2 regions of the Serratia sp. NA_112.1 genome follow, and region 2 is predicted to be linked to the other one. Evidence: predicted binding sites of a transcription regulator. Region 2 holds the regulator's gene; the other holds the start of a gene.
What was found. Region 2 encodes sigma-54, which starts transcription at its own class of promoters, with help from an activator protein. Its sites were predicted from a motif close to GTTGGCACANNTTTCGCTNT; they were not measured.
Positions count from the first base shown of each region.

Region 1: a site for sigma-54 is predicted at 7,917-7,936, ahead of glnK (P-II family nitrogen regulator). Genes of this name have one in related genera too.

Region 1 covers NZ_JBQZFO010000001.1:187,515-197,121, forward strand. The annotation lists gene ACUTQ5_RS00945 (SgrR family transcriptional regulator) at 1-1,426, opposite strand, end outside; gene cof (HMP-PP phosphatase) at 1,530-2,354, shown strand; gene ACUTQ5_RS00955 (DMT family transporter) at 2,400-3,344, opposite strand; gene ACUTQ5_RS00960 (Lrp/AsnC family transcriptional regulator) at 3,468-3,929, shown strand; gene ACUTQ5_RS00965 (SmdA family multidrug ABC transporter permease/ATP-binding protein) at 4,147-5,922, shown strand; gene ACUTQ5_RS00970 (SmdB family multidrug efflux ABC transporter permease/ATP-binding protein) at 5,915-7,693, shown strand; gene glnK (P-II family nitrogen regulator) at 7,987-8,325, shown strand; gene amtB (ammonium transporter AmtB) at 8,362-9,607, shown strand, end outside.
Region 2 covers NZ_JBQZFO010000008.1:69,926-79,532, reverse strand. The annotation lists gene dagF (2-dehydro-3-deoxy-phosphogluconate aldolase) at 1-175, shown strand, start outside; gene ACUTQ5_RS16155 (lactonase family protein) at 268-1,482, shown strand; gene ACUTQ5_RS16150 (BglG family transcription antiterminator) at 1,534-3,450, shown strand; gene npr (PTS phosphocarrier protein NPr) at 3,506-3,778, opposite strand; gene rapZ (RNase adapter RapZ) at 3,775-4,629, opposite strand; gene ptsN (PTS IIA-like nitrogen regulatory protein PtsN) at 4,761-5,222, opposite strand; gene hpf (ribosome hibernation promoting factor) at 5,386-5,673, opposite strand; gene rpoN (RNA polymerase factor sigma-54) at 5,697-7,130, opposite strand; gene lptB (LPS export ABC transporter ATP-binding protein) at 7,181-7,906, opposite strand; gene lptA (lipopolysaccharide ABC transporter substrate-binding protein LptA) at 7,913-8,452, opposite strand; gene lptC (LPS export ABC transporter periplasmic protein LptC) at 8,421-8,999, opposite strand; gene kdsC (3-deoxy-manno-octulosonate-8-phosphatase KdsC) at 8,996-9,550, opposite strand.

The DNA.
Region 1 (9,607 bases), on a different contig from region 2:
AGCTTTCCAGCGTGGCTTCCGGTGACTCTCCAATCAGATTATCCGCCAGCAGCAGATCGGCCTGTTCGATTTGTTCGGCGCTTTGCCAGCGTTTACCTGCGTAGTAGCGCAGCTCCAGCTCGCAGTCGTGTTGTGCCAACAGCTGTTGCAAGGCCACAGTGACTGTCTCTAGTTCTACCGGTGGCCGATACAACAGCGTCAATTTAGCGGGCAGGGCAATATCCTCGTCAACCTGATGCTGTGGAATTGCCCAGCCGGGCAGCATCTCACTGCTGGGGGTGATGACGCTGTTGGGCACCGGCAGATTGGCCAGCAAACCGGATTGCTGGATCAGCATCAGCAGTTTTTTCCCCTGAGCCTCGCTGAGCACGTCGCGCTTCAAATTCAGCGCCAGATAGCACCAACCCAGACTCATGCTGCGCTGTACCGGCCGCGCCAATGCCATCTCTTCTTGCTGACCGAGGGTAATGCGTACCGGATGCTGACAACTGGTATAAGCTTCACCGGTGTTCAGCTCGGGAGTGATCCAATACTCGATGCTCTCAAGAAAAGGATGCTGCAAATGGTAAAACGGGTGTTGTTCCAATCGGACCAGGTGCGGTTGGTTCAGCGTCAGCTTAAACGGGCCGGCTCCCATGCCCGAAGCCTCCGGATGGGTCAGCAGACAAGGCAACTCCGCCAGCCGGTGCGCCAACCAATAGTCTGGGTGCTGCAAATCAAACTGCAGGCACAGCGTATGGGGAAGACTGATAGCGGCAACGTTGGCCAGGCTCGGTTGACTGCGAGGATGCTGCTGCAGTTTTTCCAGCGTTTGCAGCAGTTGCTGGCCGGTCAACGGCTCACCGTTGTGCCAGCGCAATTGGCTGCGTAGAAAGAACTGCCAGCGCAGGCCGTCATGGCTGATTTGCCAATGGTGGGCCAGGTCGGATTGCGGCTCGGGATTACCGGTAATAAACCGCGTTAACCCGGCATGCAGGGTGGCAACCAAATGCTGTTCGGCGCGGCCGGTAAGGGTCAGCGGATCCAGCGATTCGAGCGTGCGGTAGTAGGGAATACGCAGCGTTGGGCTGCCGGCCTGCCATTGCCCACCGAGATGTGGACTGAGCAGCTCCTGCAAATGTTGTGGATCCAACTGCGCCATTTCCAGCGCCCCCTGATGATCGCCCTCCTTCAGCAACTTTTGCAGATGGGCTGCACGTAGTTCATCCGGTGTTTTCAGGCAGTGCAGGTGCGCACGTTTACCGCGCCCGGGCTGTGACTGCCAGCTCAGCCAGCCCTGTTCCTGCAGTTGTTGCACCAGCGTGCGGGCATGGCGTTCGCTGCAATAGAACATCGCCGCCAGCTCGCCAACGGTAATGGCGACCGGCGTGCCACCGAGTTGCTGGTACAGGCGTTGATACTGGCTGAGGCGGTGGGTCAGGCGCATGAAGGAAATCCGGAACAGTTTTCCGGAATTGTTCACTATTACTTCCGTAAATACCATCCCATACTGCTGGGACTGTAATCGCCTTCACATTCACGAGGTTTTTATGTATCGCCTGGCGGCTTTTGATATGGATGGCACTTTGTTGACACCGGACCACCGGGTCGGGCCGGAGACACTGGCAGTGCTAAAACAACTCCTTGAACGTGAGATGGTGGTGACTTTCGCCACCGGGCGCCACTATCTTGATGTGCAACCGATCATGGCGCAGTTAGGCTTGCAGGGTTATCTGATTACCGGCAACGGTACGCGGGTCTATGACAACCGGGGGCAGCAACTGCAGGCTACCGATTTGCCGGCCGATATTGCCGAAGAGGTGCTGCATACCCATTGGCATACCGACGCCAGCATGCACGTTTTCCGTGATGAAGGCTGGATGACCGAGTTTGCGCTGCCGGAGGAAATGTTGCAGGCCCACCACCTGAGCGGCTTCCATTACCAGCTTGCCGAACTGCGGCGTTTACCGGTGTTCGGCAACAGCAAGGTTTGTTTTGTTGGGCCGCATGAGGAACTGCTGAAACTTCAGGTGCAGCTGCGCCAGCAGTTTGCAGCGCGGGTCGATCTCTGTTTCTCGGCTTATAAATGCCTGGAAGTCTTGCCACTGGGCTGCAACAAGGGCTCGGCGCTGGATATGCTGAGCCGCCATCTGGGGCTGAAGATGGCGGACTGTATGGCGTTTGGTGATGCGATGAACGATAAGGAAATGCTGGCGACGGTAGGGCACGGGGTGGTGATGGGCAATGCCCTGCCACAGCTAAAGTCGCTATTGCCACAGCTACCGGTTATCGGCCACTGCGAACAGCAGGCGGTGGCCCACTATTTGCAACATTGGCTGCGTTCACCCTACCTCACCTATTCCCCCGAATTATGATGCTTTATTGGCCGCAGCCGGGTATGACTTACCCGGCTTTTTTTATTATGGCGAGACCTCTAACTGAGGCTTGTTTTTCGTGTTTGGGCTTGGCTGCTTCACGTTCCTGGTGGTATAGAGCGTCATCAGAATGCCGATTAACAGCGGAGCGATCAGCCATAAAGATGTGTTAGTGATAGTCGTTTTATCGACAAGTTTTTCGATGGTAATAGCAATCAAAGGAAACACCAGGAATACCAGTGAGGCCTGGAATGCCGATGCCCGCTGCTGCAAGGCAAAGTAGGCCAGTATGCCAAAAACTCCCGCAACCAGGCCGAGATATCCTACTGATAACAGAGCGTAGGGAGTAAACAAGCTGGTGTCCGGTTTTTCCGTAAAATAGCCCAAAGTAAACAGTAAGATGCCGGCACCCAGACAAGGTAAGGCATTGTAGGTCAGTACTGAAATCTTCTGGCCGTGCTTTTTACACAATACATACATAACAGCATGAATGAATACTGCCGCCAGCAGGGCGGCAATGCCAAGCCATCGGTTTTCCCCATTGCCGGTCGATTCCAGCAACAAGATGCCGGATAAGCTAATAACGCCAATAATTAAGCCTGTTAACTGCGATATGCTGATCCGTTCCCCTAATACCATAACGGAGACCATAAGTACCGCGACAGGCATATTGGCAAAAATGATTGAAGCCAATGCTGAACTGACATAGCGCTCGCCATAAATCATCAGCGTAAAGGGAATGGCAAAATAGGCGACGCAAACCAAGAGTTGGAACCCGCGCTTCCCTTTCGGAAAAAGTAGTGGAGTCCGGGTGAAATAAGCCAACAGCAGCAAGAGTGGCGCAGCCACCAGAAAACGCAGCCCAGTGGCGTAAATCGGTGGGATGACGCTGACTGCTATTTTCATCGCCATCCAGGTAGTTCCCCAAGTCAGTGCGACCAGAGTAAACAAAATAGCAATGATCCCGATCTTCTTGAGCTTGTTATCCATATCGGTGTCCTGTTGAACATTATTGACAATGAAGAATAGAGTACGTGAATGATGAGGAAAAAAGATTGCAATTTTCCCTGTTTAATCGCCTAATGAGAGAAAATTATTCTCCTGGTTGACGATATGTTAGATAAAACAGACCGTAAATTACTGTGCATGCTGCAACAGGACTGTACGCAACCCCTGCAGGTGCTGGCCGACGCGGTCAATCTGACGTCAACACCTTGCTGGAAAAGGCTCAAGCGGCTGGAAGAAGAAGGTTATATCCGTGGGCGAGTCGCGCTGCTGGATAACGAAAAGCTTGGCCTGGGCCTGACGGCATTTGTACTGATCAAAACCCAGCAGCACAGCAGCGAGTGGTATCAACAGTTTGTGCAACTGACCAAGCAGATGCCGGAGGTGCTGGCGTTCTATCGTATGGCGGGAGAGTACGATTACCTGTTGCAGGTGGAAGTGGCAGATATGAAAAGTTATGACAGCTTTTACAAGCGTCTGGTGAACGGCGTGCCGGGGCTGATCGATGTCACTTCCAGCTTCGCGATGGAAAAAATCAAATACACCACCGCACTGCCGGTTCCTGAGTGAAAAGTTCACCAAATTGGCAAAGTAACGGTGGTATCCTACTCTGCTGAGGCAGAACGAGAGACAAAACCAAGACACTTTGAATTTCAAGTTGCAGCTAGGCAACCAGCTCGCTCATTCCCAGACGCATACTCCGGTAAATCGTTGGGGTGAGCGAGTGCAGGAAACAACACTGCGGCTTGAAAGCCGACGAGTATTTTACATCCTGGAATAAAACTGCGTGAGACTATTTGCTCAAATCGGCTGGTATTTCCGCCGCGAGTGGCGCCGCTACCTCGGGGCGGTGGTGCTGCTGATCATCATTGCCATACTGCAACTGTTGCCGCCCAAGCTGGTGGGGATCATTGTGGATGGCGTCACCGAAAAACAGATGTCCGGCGGCGTATTAATGGCATGGCTGGGGCTGATGCTCGGTACTGCCGTGGTGGTTTACCTGCTGCGCTACGTGTGGCGGGTGCTGCTGTTTGGTGCATCCTATCAGCTTGCCGTGGAGCTGCGTGAAAACTTCTACCGCCAGCTTAGCCGTCAGAACCCGGCATTCTACCTGCGTCACCGTACCGGTGATTTGATGGCGCGCGCCACCAATGATGTCGACCGGGTGGTTTTCGCCGCCGGTGAAGGGGTATTGACGCTGGTGGATTCGCTGGTGATGGGATTGGCGGTGCTGGTAGTGATGAGTACCCAAATCAGCTGGCAGCTGACCCTGCTGTCGCTGATCCCGATGCCGATCATGGCGATCGTCATCAAGTACTACGGCGACCAGTTACACCAGCGTTTTAAATCGGCGCAGGCGGCGTTTTCCAGCCTGAACGATCAGGCGCAGGAAAGCATGACCAGCATCCGCATGATCAAGGCGTTTGGCCTGGAAGATCATCAGTCCAATCAGTTTGCCGAAGTGGCCGCCCAGACCGGCGCCAAAAACATGCACGTGGCGCGGGTGGATGCCCGTTTCGACCCGACGATTTATATCGCCATCGGTACCGCCAATCTGCTGGCTATCGGCGGCGGTAGCTGGATGGTGGTGAACGGCACCCTGACGCTGGGCCAACTGACCAGCTTCGTGATGTACCTCGGCCTGATGATTTGGCCAATGTTGGCGCTGGCCTGGATGTTCAACATCGTTGAACGTGGCAGCGCGGCCTATAGCCGTATCCGCAGCCTGCTGGATGAAGCGCCGGCAGTGACGGACGGCGAGCAAGCCTTGCCGACTGGGCGTGGCAATTTGGCAATCGACATTCGCGCATTTCACTACCCGGGCAATACCCACGCGGCGCTACACGATGTGGTGCTGAAGCTGGAACCGGGGCAAATGCTCGGCCTGTGCGGCCCGACCGGGGCCGGTAAATCGACGCTGTTGTCACTGATCCAGCGCCAATTTGATGTTGATGACGGCCAGATAAGCTATCAGGGGCTGCCGTTGACCCAGGTGAAACTCGACGACTGGCGTTCGCGGTTGTCCGTAGTCAGCCAGACCCCGTTTTTGTTCTCTGACAGCGTGGCGAACAATATTGCGCTCGGCAACCCAGGAGCGACGCAGGAACAGATTGAGCATGCGGCCCGCCTGGCCAGCGTGCATGAAGATATTTTGCGCTTGCCGCAAGGCTATGAAACCGAAGTGGGTGAGCGTGGCGTGATGCTTTCCGGTGGTCAGAAGCAGCGTATTTCCATCGCGCGCGCCCTGTTGCTGGACGCGGAAATTCTGATCCTCGACGACGCGTTGTCGGCGGTGGATGGCCGTACCGAACACCAGATCCTGCATAACCTGCGCAGTTGGGGGCAAAACCGCACGGTAATTATCAGCGCACACCGACTTTCGGCGTTGACCGAAGCCAGCGAAATTCTGGTGATCCAGCATGGCGATGTGGCACAGCGTGGGCAGCATGTGTCCCTGGCAGCTCAATCCGGCTGGTATCGCGATATGTATCGCTATCAGCAACTGGAGGCGGCATTGGATGAGGCCCCGGAAAGCGGTGAGGAGAGTGAAGCCAATGAATAAGATGCAAAAGCTGTGGCCGACGCTGAAACGGTTACTGGCTTATGGATCGCCGTATCGCAAACCGCTGGGGCTGGCGGTGTTGATGCTGTGGGTCGCGGCGGCGGCGGAAGTCGCCGGGCCGATCCTGGTCAGTTACTTTATCGATAACTACGTTGCCAAGGGGCAGTTGCCGCTGACTATCGTCTGCGGGTTGGCGGCGGCCTATATTCTGCTGGAGCTGTTGGCGGCGGCACTGCACTATTTTCAGGCATTGTTGTTTAACCAGGCGGCGGTCGGGGTGGTTCAACGGCTGCGAACGGACGTGATGGACGCAGCATTGCGCCAACCGCTGAGCGCTTTTGATACTCAGCCCGTCGGGCAGTTGATCTCACGGGTGACCAATGACACCGAGGTGATTAAAGATCTGTATGTGATGGTGGTGTCCACGGTGCTGAAAAGCGCTGCGCTGATTGGCGCTATGCTGGTGGCCATGTTCAGCCTCGACTGGCGCATGGCGCTGGTGGCTATCTGCATCTTCCCGGCGGTATTTGTGGTGATGGGAATTTATCAATACTACAGCATACCTATTGTGCGCCGGGTGCGGAGCTATCTGGCGGACATCAACGACGGCTTTAACGAAGTGATTAACGGCATGGGCGTGATCCAGCAGTTCCGCCAGCAGATCCGCTTCGGCGAGCGCATGAGCGCTGCCAGCCGTTCCCACTATACCGCGCGTATGCAGACGCTGCGCCTGGACGGTTTCCTGTTGCGTCCGCTGCTCAGCCTGTTTTCGGCGCTGGTGCTGTGCGGCCTGCTGATGTTGTTCGGCTTCAGCGGTGAGGGGGCGATCGGCGTAGGTGTGTTGTATGCCTTTATCAACTATCTGGGGCGTTTGAATGAGCCGTTGATTGAATTGACCTCGCAACAGTCGATTTTGCAGCAGGCAGTGGTGGCCGGTGAGCGTATTTTCGAACTGATGGATCGCAGTCAGCAGAGCTACGGCACGGACAATCGTCCGCTGGAGAGTGGTCGTATTGATATTGACGACCTGAGTTTTTCCTACCGGGATGACAAGAAGGTGCTGCAGCATATTTCTCTGTCGGTGCCTTCACGCGGCTTCGTGGCGCTGGTCGGCCATACCGGCAGCGGCAAGAGCACGCTGGCCAACCTGCTGATGGGTTATTACCCGGTCGATCAGGGGGAAGTGCGTCTCGACGGGCGTCCTCTGTCCAGCCTTTCACACGCTATCCTGCGTCAGGGAGTCGCTATGGTGCAACAGGATCCGGTGGTGATTGCCGAATCGGTGCTGGTCAACGTGACTCTGGGGCGCAATATCAGTGAAGATGCGGTCTGGCAGGCATTGGAAAGGGTGCAACTGGCTGAGTTGGTTCGCTCTTTCCCTGAAGGCATTCACACCCGGCTGGGTGAACAGGGTAATAATCTGTCGGTGGGTCAGAAGCAGCTATTGGCGATGGCCAGGGTACTGGTACAGGCACCGCAGATCCTGATCCTCGATGAAGCTACCGCCAACATTGACTCGGGTACGGAACAAGCTATTCAGAGGGCGTTGAGTTTGATCCGCGAGCACACCACGCTGGTAGTGATCGCTCACCGTTTGTCGACCATTGTGGATGCCGATTCGATTCTGGTGTTGCACCGTGGTCAGGCTGTCGAGCAGGGTAACCATCAGCAACTGCTGGCGCAGCAGGGGCGTTACTACCAGATGTATCAGCTGCAACTGGTGGGTGAAGAATTGGCCGCCGCGACCCGTGAAGGAATACCAACCGCATGATCTCGGGGGGCTGCGGCCCCCTTATTGTTTTGAGCGCCACGCACCACAAACAGGCACAGATCCGTTTTAAATCCCTTTCACTGCACTTTTTCGACGCGATTCGCACCAAAATAGTGCGCAATATTTAACCAGCTCATCAGCTGATCGCGCTCTGCCAGCCGACCGTCGCATGTCAGATCCCCATCCTGCTGGTTAATTTGCTGAATCCGCGTACAAATCCATTTATGGCATAGCCTTTGCTTTATTAAGTCTTGTACCGGGGGGAGTTTGGGCTTAATTCGTGGAGGGGCAATATGAAGCTGGTGACCGTGGTGATTAAACCATTCAAGCTGGAGGACGTGCGTGAAGCCCTATCCTCTGTGGGCATTCAGGGGCTGACCGTAAGCGAAGTAAAAGGCTTTGGTCGCCAGAAGGGGCATGCTGAGCTCTATCGTGGGGCCGAATACAGCGTCAACTTCTTACCTAAGGTAAAAATCGACATCGCTATCGCTGACGATCAGTTGGATGAAGTGGTCGATGTTATCAGTAAAGCGGCCTACACCGGCAAAATCGGTGATGGCAAAATTTTCGTTGCCGAATTGCAACGTGTCATTCGCATTCGCACCGGCGAAACAGACGAAGCAGCACTGTAATCACTGGCTCAGTAAAGTAATGGGGATGGATTGATAATGAAAAAACTTTTATCCATGTTGGGCCTGAGTACGGTAACCATGGTTCCTTCTTTGGCACTGGCCGCTCCGGCGGTCGCAGACAAGGCGGATAACGCCTTCATGATAATTTGCACTGCTTTGGTGCTGTTCATGACCCTGCCGGGTGTCGCTCTGTTTTACGGTGGTTTGCTGCGTTCCAAAAACGTGCTTTCCATGTTGACCCAGGTCACCGTCACTTTTGCTTTGGTGTGCGTGTTGTGGGTGCTTTATGGCTACAGCCTGGCTTTCAGCGAAGGCAATGCCTTCTTCGGCGGTTTCCAGACGGCAATGCTGAAAGGCATAGGTATTGACAGCGTTACCGGAACCTTTAGCCAGATGATCCACGTGGTGTTCCAGTGTTCGTTCGCCTGTATTACCGTGGCGTTGGTGGTGGGGGGCTTTGCCGAGCGTATCCGCTTCTCAGCGGTGGTGATCTTCGCGGCCATCTGGTTCACCATTTCTTACCTGCCGATTGCCCACATGGTGTGGGGCGGCGGCTTCCTGGCCGCTGACGGCGCGCTGGACTTTGCCGGCGGTACCGTGGTGCACATCAATGCTGCCAGTGCCGGTCTGATTGGCGCTTATCTACTGGGTAAGCGTGCCGGTTTCGGTAAGGAAGCTTTCAAACCGCACAACCTGCCAATGGTGTTTACCGGCGCTTCCATCCTGTATATCGGCTGGTTCGGTTTTAACGCCGGTTCTGCCAGCGCGGCTAATGGCATTGCGGCACTGGCATTCCTCAATACCGTGGTGGCCACTGCCGGCGCTATCCTCTCCTGGACCTTTGCCGAGTGGATTGTTCGCGGCAAACCTTCCCTGTTGGGCGCCTGTTCCGGCATGATCGCCGGTCTGGTGGCCATCACGCCGGCTGCAGGCACCGTGGGCGTTGGTGGGGCGTTGATTATCGGCCTGGTTGGCGGTATCGCCGGTCTGTGGGGCGTGGTCACGCTGAAGAAATGGCTGAAGGTAGATGATACCTGTGACGTGTTCGGTGTGCATGGCGTGTGCGGTATCGTCGGTTGCCTGCTGACCGGGGTATTCACCTCGGCCTCACTGGGCGGCACCGGCTACGCAGAAGGCGTGACCATGGGGCATCAGGTGTGGATCCAGTTGCTGAGCGTGGTGATCACGCTGGTGTGGTCAGGTGTGGCGGCCTTTATCGCCTTTAAAGTGGCGGGGGCCATCGTTGGGCTGCGCGTCCCGGAAGAGCAGGAGCGCGAAGGCC
Region 2 (9,607 bases):
GACCGGTGGCATTGATCTGGAAAATTTTGAGCCGATCGTCGAGATCGCACTGGCTGCGGGTGTGAAACGGGTGATCCCACATATCTACAGCTCCATCATCGACTCTGCTACTGGCAACACTCGCCCACAGGACGTTAAAACCCTGCTGGCAATCACCAAAAAACTGGTCGGGTAAACGCATTATCGGATGACGTAAGGCAGGGAGGCGACAGGCTTTGTATCCACCGGCGCGGGCATTCCGCGCCGCTATCTATCATAAGGATAACTATGCGAAACTGGCAGTCTCCAACCCTACGCACCGCGTTAACCCTGGCGTTACTGGCGATGACCAGCCCGGTGCTGCATGCTGAGGATGCAATGAAATCTACGTCATCTCATTTTGCTTATATCGGTACCTACAATCCTAACGGTGAAGGCGTTTACCGGGTGCAGGTTGACTCGGCCAGCGGTGCGTTGAGCGCCAGAACGCTGGTCAGCAAGCAGGCCAACCCGGCACAGCTCACCGTGGATGCCAAAGGCCAGACGTTGTATGTTGCCAGCGAAGTGGCAGATTTTAACGGTACTAAACACGGCGGCATCATCGCTTACCGCATCAATCCATCCGATGGTAATCTGACTCAGCTTAATCAGGTCGATTCCCAAGGCGCAGGGCCGGTATATCTTTCTCCGACGCCTAACGGCCGTTATCTGCTGGTAGCGAACTACGTCAGCGGTACCGTGGCGGCCTTCCCGCTGGAGAGCGATGGTAGGCTGGGTAACGCTAGCTCGGTACAGCAACAGCAAGGGCCCGCAGGTGCCGGCAAGCCGGAGAGCGCGGTGGAAGGCAGTTTTGCCATCAGCGATCACAATGGGCCGCATGCGCATATGATCGCCAGCGATCCGAGTGGCAAGTTTGTGTTTTCTACCGATCTGGGGCTGGATCGGATCTACCAGTGGCGCTTTGACGATGCCAGTGGCCAACTGGCACCGAACGATCCGCCGTGGATCGCCGCATCTTCTGCTGGTGCCGGCCCGCGTCACTTTGTCTTCCATCCGGACGGCAAAACTGTACTGCTGGTGAATGAAGAGGCTTCAACGCTGGCCAGTTACCGTTTCGACAGCCAGAAAGGAACTTTGAAACAGTTACATGTCGTTTCTTCGCTGCCTGCCGATTATAAGGGGAGCAACTTTGCTGCCGGGTTGGTTCTGAGCGAAGACGGGAAAAATCTGTATGTCGCCAACCGGCTACATAACAGCATTGCGCAGTTCAGCATCGATAACGATGGAGAGTTGCACGCGGTGGCGGAAACCTGGACGCGCGGCGATTATCCACGATCCCTGACGCTAAGCCCGGACGGTCGTTATCTGTATGCCATGAACCAACGCAGCGATAATGTCACCCGTTTTGGCGTGGATAAGGCCAGCGGCAAACTCAGCTTTGTTGAAGGCTATACGCCGGTGGGCAGCCCTTCGCAAATGGTGTTCTTGCCGGTGGCGAAGTAACCCGTTGCCCGCCTGATTCCCCTGGCGGGCACCTTAATTGACGGAATGAGAATGGTGCGATTTCCCTACCCGCGTTTAGCCTATCTGTTTGATGCTTTGCAGTCTGAGACTTTGCCACAGGAAGAGCTGGCGAAGCGCTTCGCCGTGTCCACCCGAACCGTGCGCGCCGACATTACCGCGCTGAATGATATTCTGGGAAACTACGGCGCTCACTTTGTGCATAGCCGTGGGGCGGGTTATCGCCTGCAGGTCGATGACGCCGCGTTGTTTAGCGCACTGCAACATCAGGAACGTAAAAAACACGCTACGCCACGCAGCGCCCAGGAACGGGTGCACTATCTGCTGATTCGTTTTTTGACCTCAGCCTTTTCTCTGAAGCTTGAAGATTTAGCCGATGAATGGTTTGTCAGCCGCGGCACGCTGCAAAACGACATGGCTGAGGTGAGAGAGCGTCTGGCGCACTACCAGTTGACAATTGAAACCAAACCGCGCTACGGCATGAAGCTGTTTGGTTCGGAGATGGCGATCCGCGCCTGTCTGACCGATCTGTTATTCCAATTGCATCTGGCCGATGCCGAAAATCCACTGCTCAACAATGAGATCCTGCGGCAACCGCAGGTGGTGACCTTTGCCGGTTTGCTGCATCCGTTGTTGTCGCAATATGCCATTCGTCTGACGGACGAAGGTGAGCAGTATCTGATTTTCTACTGTGCAGTGGCGCTGCGACGCATTACCGATGGCTATCCGTTGCCGGACTTTGACGTTGAGGACGGGGATGACGCCGTGCGCAAGGTTTCGACCTGGCTGGCCGGGGAACTGCGCAAAGCCAGTGGCAAAGAGATATCAATAGCGGAAGAGGCCTACCTGCGGGTGAACATCGCCGCGCGGCGGGTACAGGAGGTGCAACCTACCGAGATCAACGCCGACGATGAAGAAGCGCTGGTGGATTACATTCTGTCGTACATCAACGCGCACTATAACTACAATCTGCAGGGTGACAAGCAGCTGCGAGCCGATCTGCTGACCCATATCAAGACCATGATCACCCGGGTGAAATATCAGATTAATATCCCCAACCCATTGCTGGCGAACATTAAGCAACACTACCCGATGGCCTATGACGTGACGCTGGCCGCGGTCTCCAGCTGGGGAAAATATACGCCTTACACCTTGAGTGAAAACGAGATTGGTTATCTGGTACTGCACATTGGCGTTGGGCTGGAGCGGCATTACAACATTGGCTATGAGCGACATCCGCAGGTGATGCTGGTGTGCGATACCGGTAACTCGACGGTGCGGATGATCCAGGCGCAGATCGCGCGCAAATACCCACAGCTGGTGATGACGCGCATCGTTTCGCTGCGTGATTACGAGGTACTCAAGCATATCGACGAAGACTTCGTTATTTCCAATGCGCGGATCAGCGAAAAGAACAAGCCGGTGGTGGTGATGTCGCCGTTCCCGACCGAATACCAGCTCGAACAGCTTGGCAAACTGGTGCTGGTGGATCGCACCAAGCCCTATATGCTGGAGAAGTTTTTCGACGCCGAGCATTTTATGCTGGTCAATGAACCGCTGACCCAGGCGGAATTATTCCAGAAGGTGTGTAGCCAGCTTGAATGCGAAGGCTATGTTGGCGAAGATTTCTATCCGTCGGTGGTGGAGCGCGAGGCGATTGTTTCTACACTGCTGGGTGAAGGGATAGCATTGCCGCACTCGCTGGGGTTGCTGGCGAAGAAAACCGTAGTGGTGACGCTGCTGGCACCGCAGGGGGTGGTCTGGGGTGAAGGTGAAATTGCTCACGTGATTTTCTTACTGGCAATCAGCAAAAGCGATTATGAAGAGGCGATGGCAATCTACGATCTGTTCGTTACCTTTGTGCGCGAACGTTCGATGAGTCGCCTGTTGGGCAGTGACAATTTCGACAGCTTCAAGGCGGTAGCGCTGGACTGTTTAAGCCGGATTTAGTGGGGAATTACAGGGAGTCAGCGAGAGGGGGCCCCGTATGCGACACCCCAAGCTACTAGTCTTCGTCAAAACCGGAATTGATCAACTCAATTACCGCCGCCAGTGCTTTCGCTTCATCCGGGCCGGTGGCTTCCACTTCGATATGACGCCCCTGCGCGGAGTCCAGCATCAGCAGCGCAATCACGCTGCTGGCCTCGGCCTCGGTGCCGCTGTCGTTGCGTAGCATCACCTCGGCATCAAAGCTCTGTACCAGCTCAAACAGCTTCATCGCCGGGCGCGCGTGCATGCCCAGCTTGTTTTTGATTTCAACCGTTTGTTTGACCGTCATTGTTTGCGTTTTTCCAGCGTGCGGTGGCGTGACTGCACGTTTTTACCGCGTGAGCGGAAGTAGTCGGCCAACTGTTCTGCCACGTAGACTGAACGGTGCTTACCGCCGGTACAACCAATGGCGACCGTCAGGTAGCTGCGGTTGTTGGTTTCCAGCATCGGCAACCACTGTTCGAGATAGCTGCGGGTCTGGTAGATAAAGTTGTGCACTTCAGTGTGGCGATCGAGGAACGAGGCGACAGGTTTATCCAGGCCTGTCATTGGGCGCAGTTTCGGATCCCAGTGCGGGTTAGGCAGAAAGCGTACGTCGAACACATAATCGGCGTCGATTGGAATACCGTGCTTAAAGCCGAAGGATTCGAACACCATGGTCAGTTCGCGCTCGCGTTTGCCCAACAGGCGGGTACGCAGCATTTCGGCCAGTTCATGCACTGACATTTCCGAGGTATCGATGATCAGATCGGCCCTGGAGCGCAGTGGCTCAAGCAGGTCGCTCTCTTCATCGATGGCGCTTTCCAGCGACAGGTTCTTGCTCGATAGCGGGTGCAGACGGCGAGTATCACTGTAGCGGCGGATCAGCGTATTACGGTCGGCATCGAGGAACAGCAATTGCGGCGAAAAGCTGTCCGGCAGTTGGGTCATCGCATATTCAAACACTTCCGGCGATTCCGGCATGTTACGTACGTCGATGCTTACCGCAGCAGAGCTATTGCGTTCCGCCAGCGTATTGGCAAGCTGCGGCAGCAGTACCACGGGCAGGTTATCAACGCAGTAAAAACCCATGTCTTCCAGCGCCCGCAAAGCGACGGATTTCCCTGAACCGGAACGGCCGCTGACAATCATCAGCACCATGTGGCAACTCCCCCTGGCATCTCAGTGGCGTTTATCGCCACCGTTAGAAACTTTAGGATCCCTGTCCGAACCGGGACCCATCGTGGCTAAACAGTATCGTTATCCGGGCTGGAAGTCACGCCAGCCGGGCGTTACTCGGTGATGATTTGGTAAAGCTCTTCGTCACTTTGCGCCGCACGCAGGCGACGACATACGGTTTTGTCGGCCAGGCGTTTGGCGACCAGCGACAGAGTATGCAAATGGGTTTTACATTGGTCGGCAGGGACCAGTAAGGCAAACAGCAGATCGACCGGCTGGTTATCAATGGCGTCAAAGGCGATAGGTTGGTCGAGACGGATAAACACGCCAACGGCCCGCAGTGTGTCCTCTTCCAGTTTGCCGTGGGGAATAGCGATACCATTGCCGATACCGGTACTGCCCATACGCTCGCGGGTGAGAACCGCGTCAAACACTACCTGTGATGACAGGTTGAGCTGCTTTGCGGCCAGTTCGCTGATAATTTCCAAAGCCCGTTTCTTGCTGGTGCAGTGGACGGAGCTTCTGGTGCACTCGATATTTAACACCGAGCTTAATTGCATTGTTTCGTTGTTCATCTCATCTTCACTTAAAATCACACCAGCAAGCAGGAGGCTTGTGAGGTGATTTTTCGCCTTGTTTAACCCTTGATGGCTTATCGGCGCGATACCCTTACAGGCAACGCGCCGATGGCCGAGGCTACGTTTGAGCCGTACCCGCTGACGGAAACGGCCCAGAATGTCAGTGTTGCTTCAGTTTGTCTTTATGTTTGTTCAATTGACGCGCCAGTTTGTCGATCAGGGAGTCAATTGCGGCATACATGTTCTCGTCTTCCGAGGTGGCGTGCAACTCGCCTCCATTCACGTGCACCGTCGCTTCCGCAATCTGCTGCACTTTTTCCACACTAAGCACGACATACACCTGATTTATGCGGTCAAAATACTGTTCGAGTTTGGCGAACTTGGTGTTCACGAACTCGCGCATAGGTTCGGTGATCTCGATGTGGTGTCCGGTAATGTTGAGCTGCATAATGTCTTCCTTCTCAATAGAGGTCAAACCAACTGTTTACGTTGGTTGGACGGCGGGATGGACAAAGACTCTCGGTACTTGGCGACGGTGCGCCGCGCCACGATGATCCCCTGGTCGGAGAGCAGGGTGGCCAGCTTGCTGTCGCTGAGCGGTTTGGCGGGGTTTTCCGCCGCGATCATTTTCTTCACCACTGCCCGGATCGCCGTAGAGGAGGCTTCGCCCCCGCTGTCGGTATTCACATGGCTGGAGAAGAAATATTTCAATTCGAAAATGCCGCGCGGACTGTGCAAAAACTTCTGCGTGGTCACACGTGAAATTGTCGATTCATGCATCTCCACGGCTTGGGCTATATCTGCCAGCACCATGGGCTTCATAAATTCTGCACCCTGTTCAAAGAACGCCTGTTGCTGCTCGACGATGCAGCGCGAAACCTTCAGCAGAGTGTCGTTTCGGCTTTCCAGACTTTTGATCAGCCACTTCGCTTCCTGCAAATTGCTACGGATGTACTGGCCGTCACTGTCGTTACGGGCGCTATTGCCCATCGCGGCGTACTGCTGGTTGATCTTCAAGCGTGGAATGCTGTCGCTGTTGAGCTCAACCGTCCAGACATTTTGCACTTTTCGCACCAGCACGTCCGGGATCACATACTCGGATTCGCCGGTGTTGATTGACTGACCCGGACGGGGATCCAATGACTGGATCAGCAACATCGCTTCTTTCAGTGTATCTTCTTTTGAGCGCGTTGTTCGCATCAGGCTGCGAAAGTCGTGGTTAGCCAGCAGGTCCAGATGCTCGCTGATGATCAGGCGTGCTTCAGCCAGATAGGGCGTGTCTTTAACGTACTGGGAAAGCTGAACCAGCAGACAATCGCGCAGGTCGCGCGCGGCGACGCCAACCGGATCAAAACGCTGTACGCGCTTCAATACCGCTTCGACTTCGTCCATTGTCACATTCTCGTCACCCAGGCTCTCCAGAATGTCTTCCAGCGGCACGGTGAGATAGCCGGTGTCATCAACGGCGTCGACAATTGAGGTGGCAATAGCGGCATCGGTATCAGAAAACGGCGTCAGATCCACTTGCCACATCAGGTAATCCTGCAGGGTCTGGGTAGTCTCGCCCTGATAAACCGGGAGCTCATCGTCACTGTAATCGGTGCGGGTACCGGACGGCGTGCCGGCGGTGTAGATTTCGTCCCAGGTGGCGTCGAGCGGCAGCTCTTCGGGCATGTCCTTTTGTTCCAACGCCTCGCGGGTATCCAAACCTTCGGTTTCGACAGTTTCTTTGGTGTCGACTTCTTCGTGCAGGTCGCTCTGTTCAAGCAATGGGTTGCTCTCTAACGCCAGCTGTATCTCCTGCTGGAGCTCAAGCGTGGACAACTGCAGCAGGCGGATAGCCTGCTGGAGCTGGGGGGTCATGGCCAGTTGTTGGCTAAACCTGAGTTGCAAACCTTGCTTCATAATCTTCAGTCTACTTCCGTTAACAGTCGTCCATCAGGACGCGCTGGTACTCAGAGGCGGAATTCTTCGCCCAGATAAACGCGTTTCACCTGCTCATCGACCAGAATAGCATCCGGCGTGCCGTGGGCAATCAGTTTGCCTTGGCTGACGATATAGGCGCGTTCACACACGTCCAGCGTTTCGCGCACGTTATGGTCGGTGATCAGCACGCCCAGGCCGCTGTCACGCAAGTGCTCGATAATTTTTTTAATGTCGATAACGGAAATCGGGTCAACCCCGGCGAACGGCTCATCCAGCAGGATGAATTTCGGGTTGGCCGCCAGCGCACGGGCGATCTCGACGCGGCGGCGTTCACCACCGGACAGTGCCTGGCCCAGGTTGTCGCGAAGGTGGGTGATATGGAATTCTTCCATCAGCTCTAGCGCACGGTCTGCTCGCTGCTCGCTGCTGAGATCTTCACGGATCTCCAGCACGGCCATCAGGTTGTCATACACGCTGAGGCGGCGGAAGATGGATGCTTCCTGCGGCAAATAGCCGATGCCACGGCGCGCACGGGCGTGCAGCGGCAGCAGGCTGATGTCTTCTTCGTCAATCACGATACGCCCGGCATCACGCTGAACGATACCCACCACCATGTAGAAGGTGGTGGTCTTGCCGGCGCCGTTTGGCCCCAGCAGGCCGACGATCTCGCCGGATTTCACTTTCAGGCTGACGTCTTCAACAACTTTTCGGCCCTTGTAGGCTTTCGCCAGGTTTTCTGCGATGAGTGTAGCCATAAGTGATTAGTTACTCTTCTTTTGCCCGTTTTTGTCTTGCAACTGCGACGGTACCAGAACCGTAGTCACGCGTTTGCCTTTGTCGCTAAACGCCTGCATTTGCTGCTGTTGCACCAGATAGGTGATGCGATCGCCTTTTACGTTGCTGTCGAGCTGCTCCAGATAGGCATTCCCGGTCAGGGTCACCAACTGCGACGCGACATCGTAACGGACCTTCTGCGCGTGGCCTTTCACCGGCTTGCCGCTGTCTTGCATCTGATAGAAGGTCACCGGGTTGCCAAAGGCTTCGATATAAGTTTTGTTCTGATCGCCGCCTGGTCGTGTTACCACCACCTTGTCGGCCTTGATATCGATAGTGCCTTGCTTGATCACCACATTATCGGTAAAGGTGCTGACGTTGCTCTGCATATCCAGAGACTGTTTCAGCGAGTCGATGCTTACCGGTTGGCTGGAGTCGGACTTCAGCGCCCAGGCGGGTGCGCTGGCGGCCAAAATCAAGCTACCGATCAAAAGATTACGGCTTTGTTTGTTGGTTCTGAATTTCATAGTTGGTCTTAACCTTATCAATCAGCTCAGCGGTTTTGGCCCGCAGGTTCCCACGCATTTTCATGCCGTTAGAGGTGAAGTTCGTCCCATAGAGCGTCACTTCGTCATCCGAAGCCACATCCTGGGTCACCAGGTTCACCTGAGCATTGTCTGTTTTAATTTTTTCCAGCTGTGAGGTGGTGGTCAGGCTGTTCACCTCGACATGGCCGTAAAGATACAGCATCCGGTCTTTAGTCAGTTTGGCGCGATCTGCGCGAACTGACCAGGTGGCCACCGCGTTTTCATCAAACAGCGTCATCACTGGCTGGGTAAACCAGCTTAATTCGTCGGCCTCATAGTACTTTACGTCTTCCGCCACCAGCTTATAGCTCAGCTTGCCGGTCGGATTGTACACTATGGTGACCGTGTGCTGGCTCTGATAAGTCGGGTCCTGGCTGTTAACCGGCCCCGGCGTGGCATCATCATTGACATCCGTCATGTTCCAGCCAATCAGTGCCAATGCGATCACCGCCAGCAGGATGGTGATCCAAAGTTTGGTTTTACTCATATCGACAGCCCTTTGGCGTCCTCCAGCTTGTTCTGAGCCAAAAGAATAATGTCACACAGCTCGCGTACCGCACCGCGGCCGCCGGCGATGCGGGTAATATAGTGGGCTCGTGGCAGTAGCAGAGGATGCGCATCGGCTACCGCGACTGCCAGGCCAACCTGAGCCATCACCGGCCAGTCGATCAGGTCGTCGCCGATATAGGCTACCTGATCTGCCGTTAGCGACAGTGTATCCAACAGTTCGCGGAAGGCCAAAAGCTTATCGGATTGCCCCTGATAAAGATGGGTAATACCGAGGGTATTCGCGCGGTCTTCCAGGAGTTTGGCGGAGCGGCCGGTGATAATTGCCACTTCAATATCCGAGGTTTTCAGGCAGCGAATGCCGTAACCGTCGCGCACGTTAAACGCTTTTAGTTCTTCACCGTTGTTGCCCATGAAAATCAGGCCGTCTGACAGCACGCCATCGACATCACAAATCAGCAGACGGATTTTACCGGCGCGCGCCATGACGTCTTGTTCTACAGGTCCGTAGCAGGTTTCAACCAGACTCATTGAGTTCCCTCAGGTTTTTTATAAATCAGGCACCATTGGCGTAGCCAGTTTGGTGGC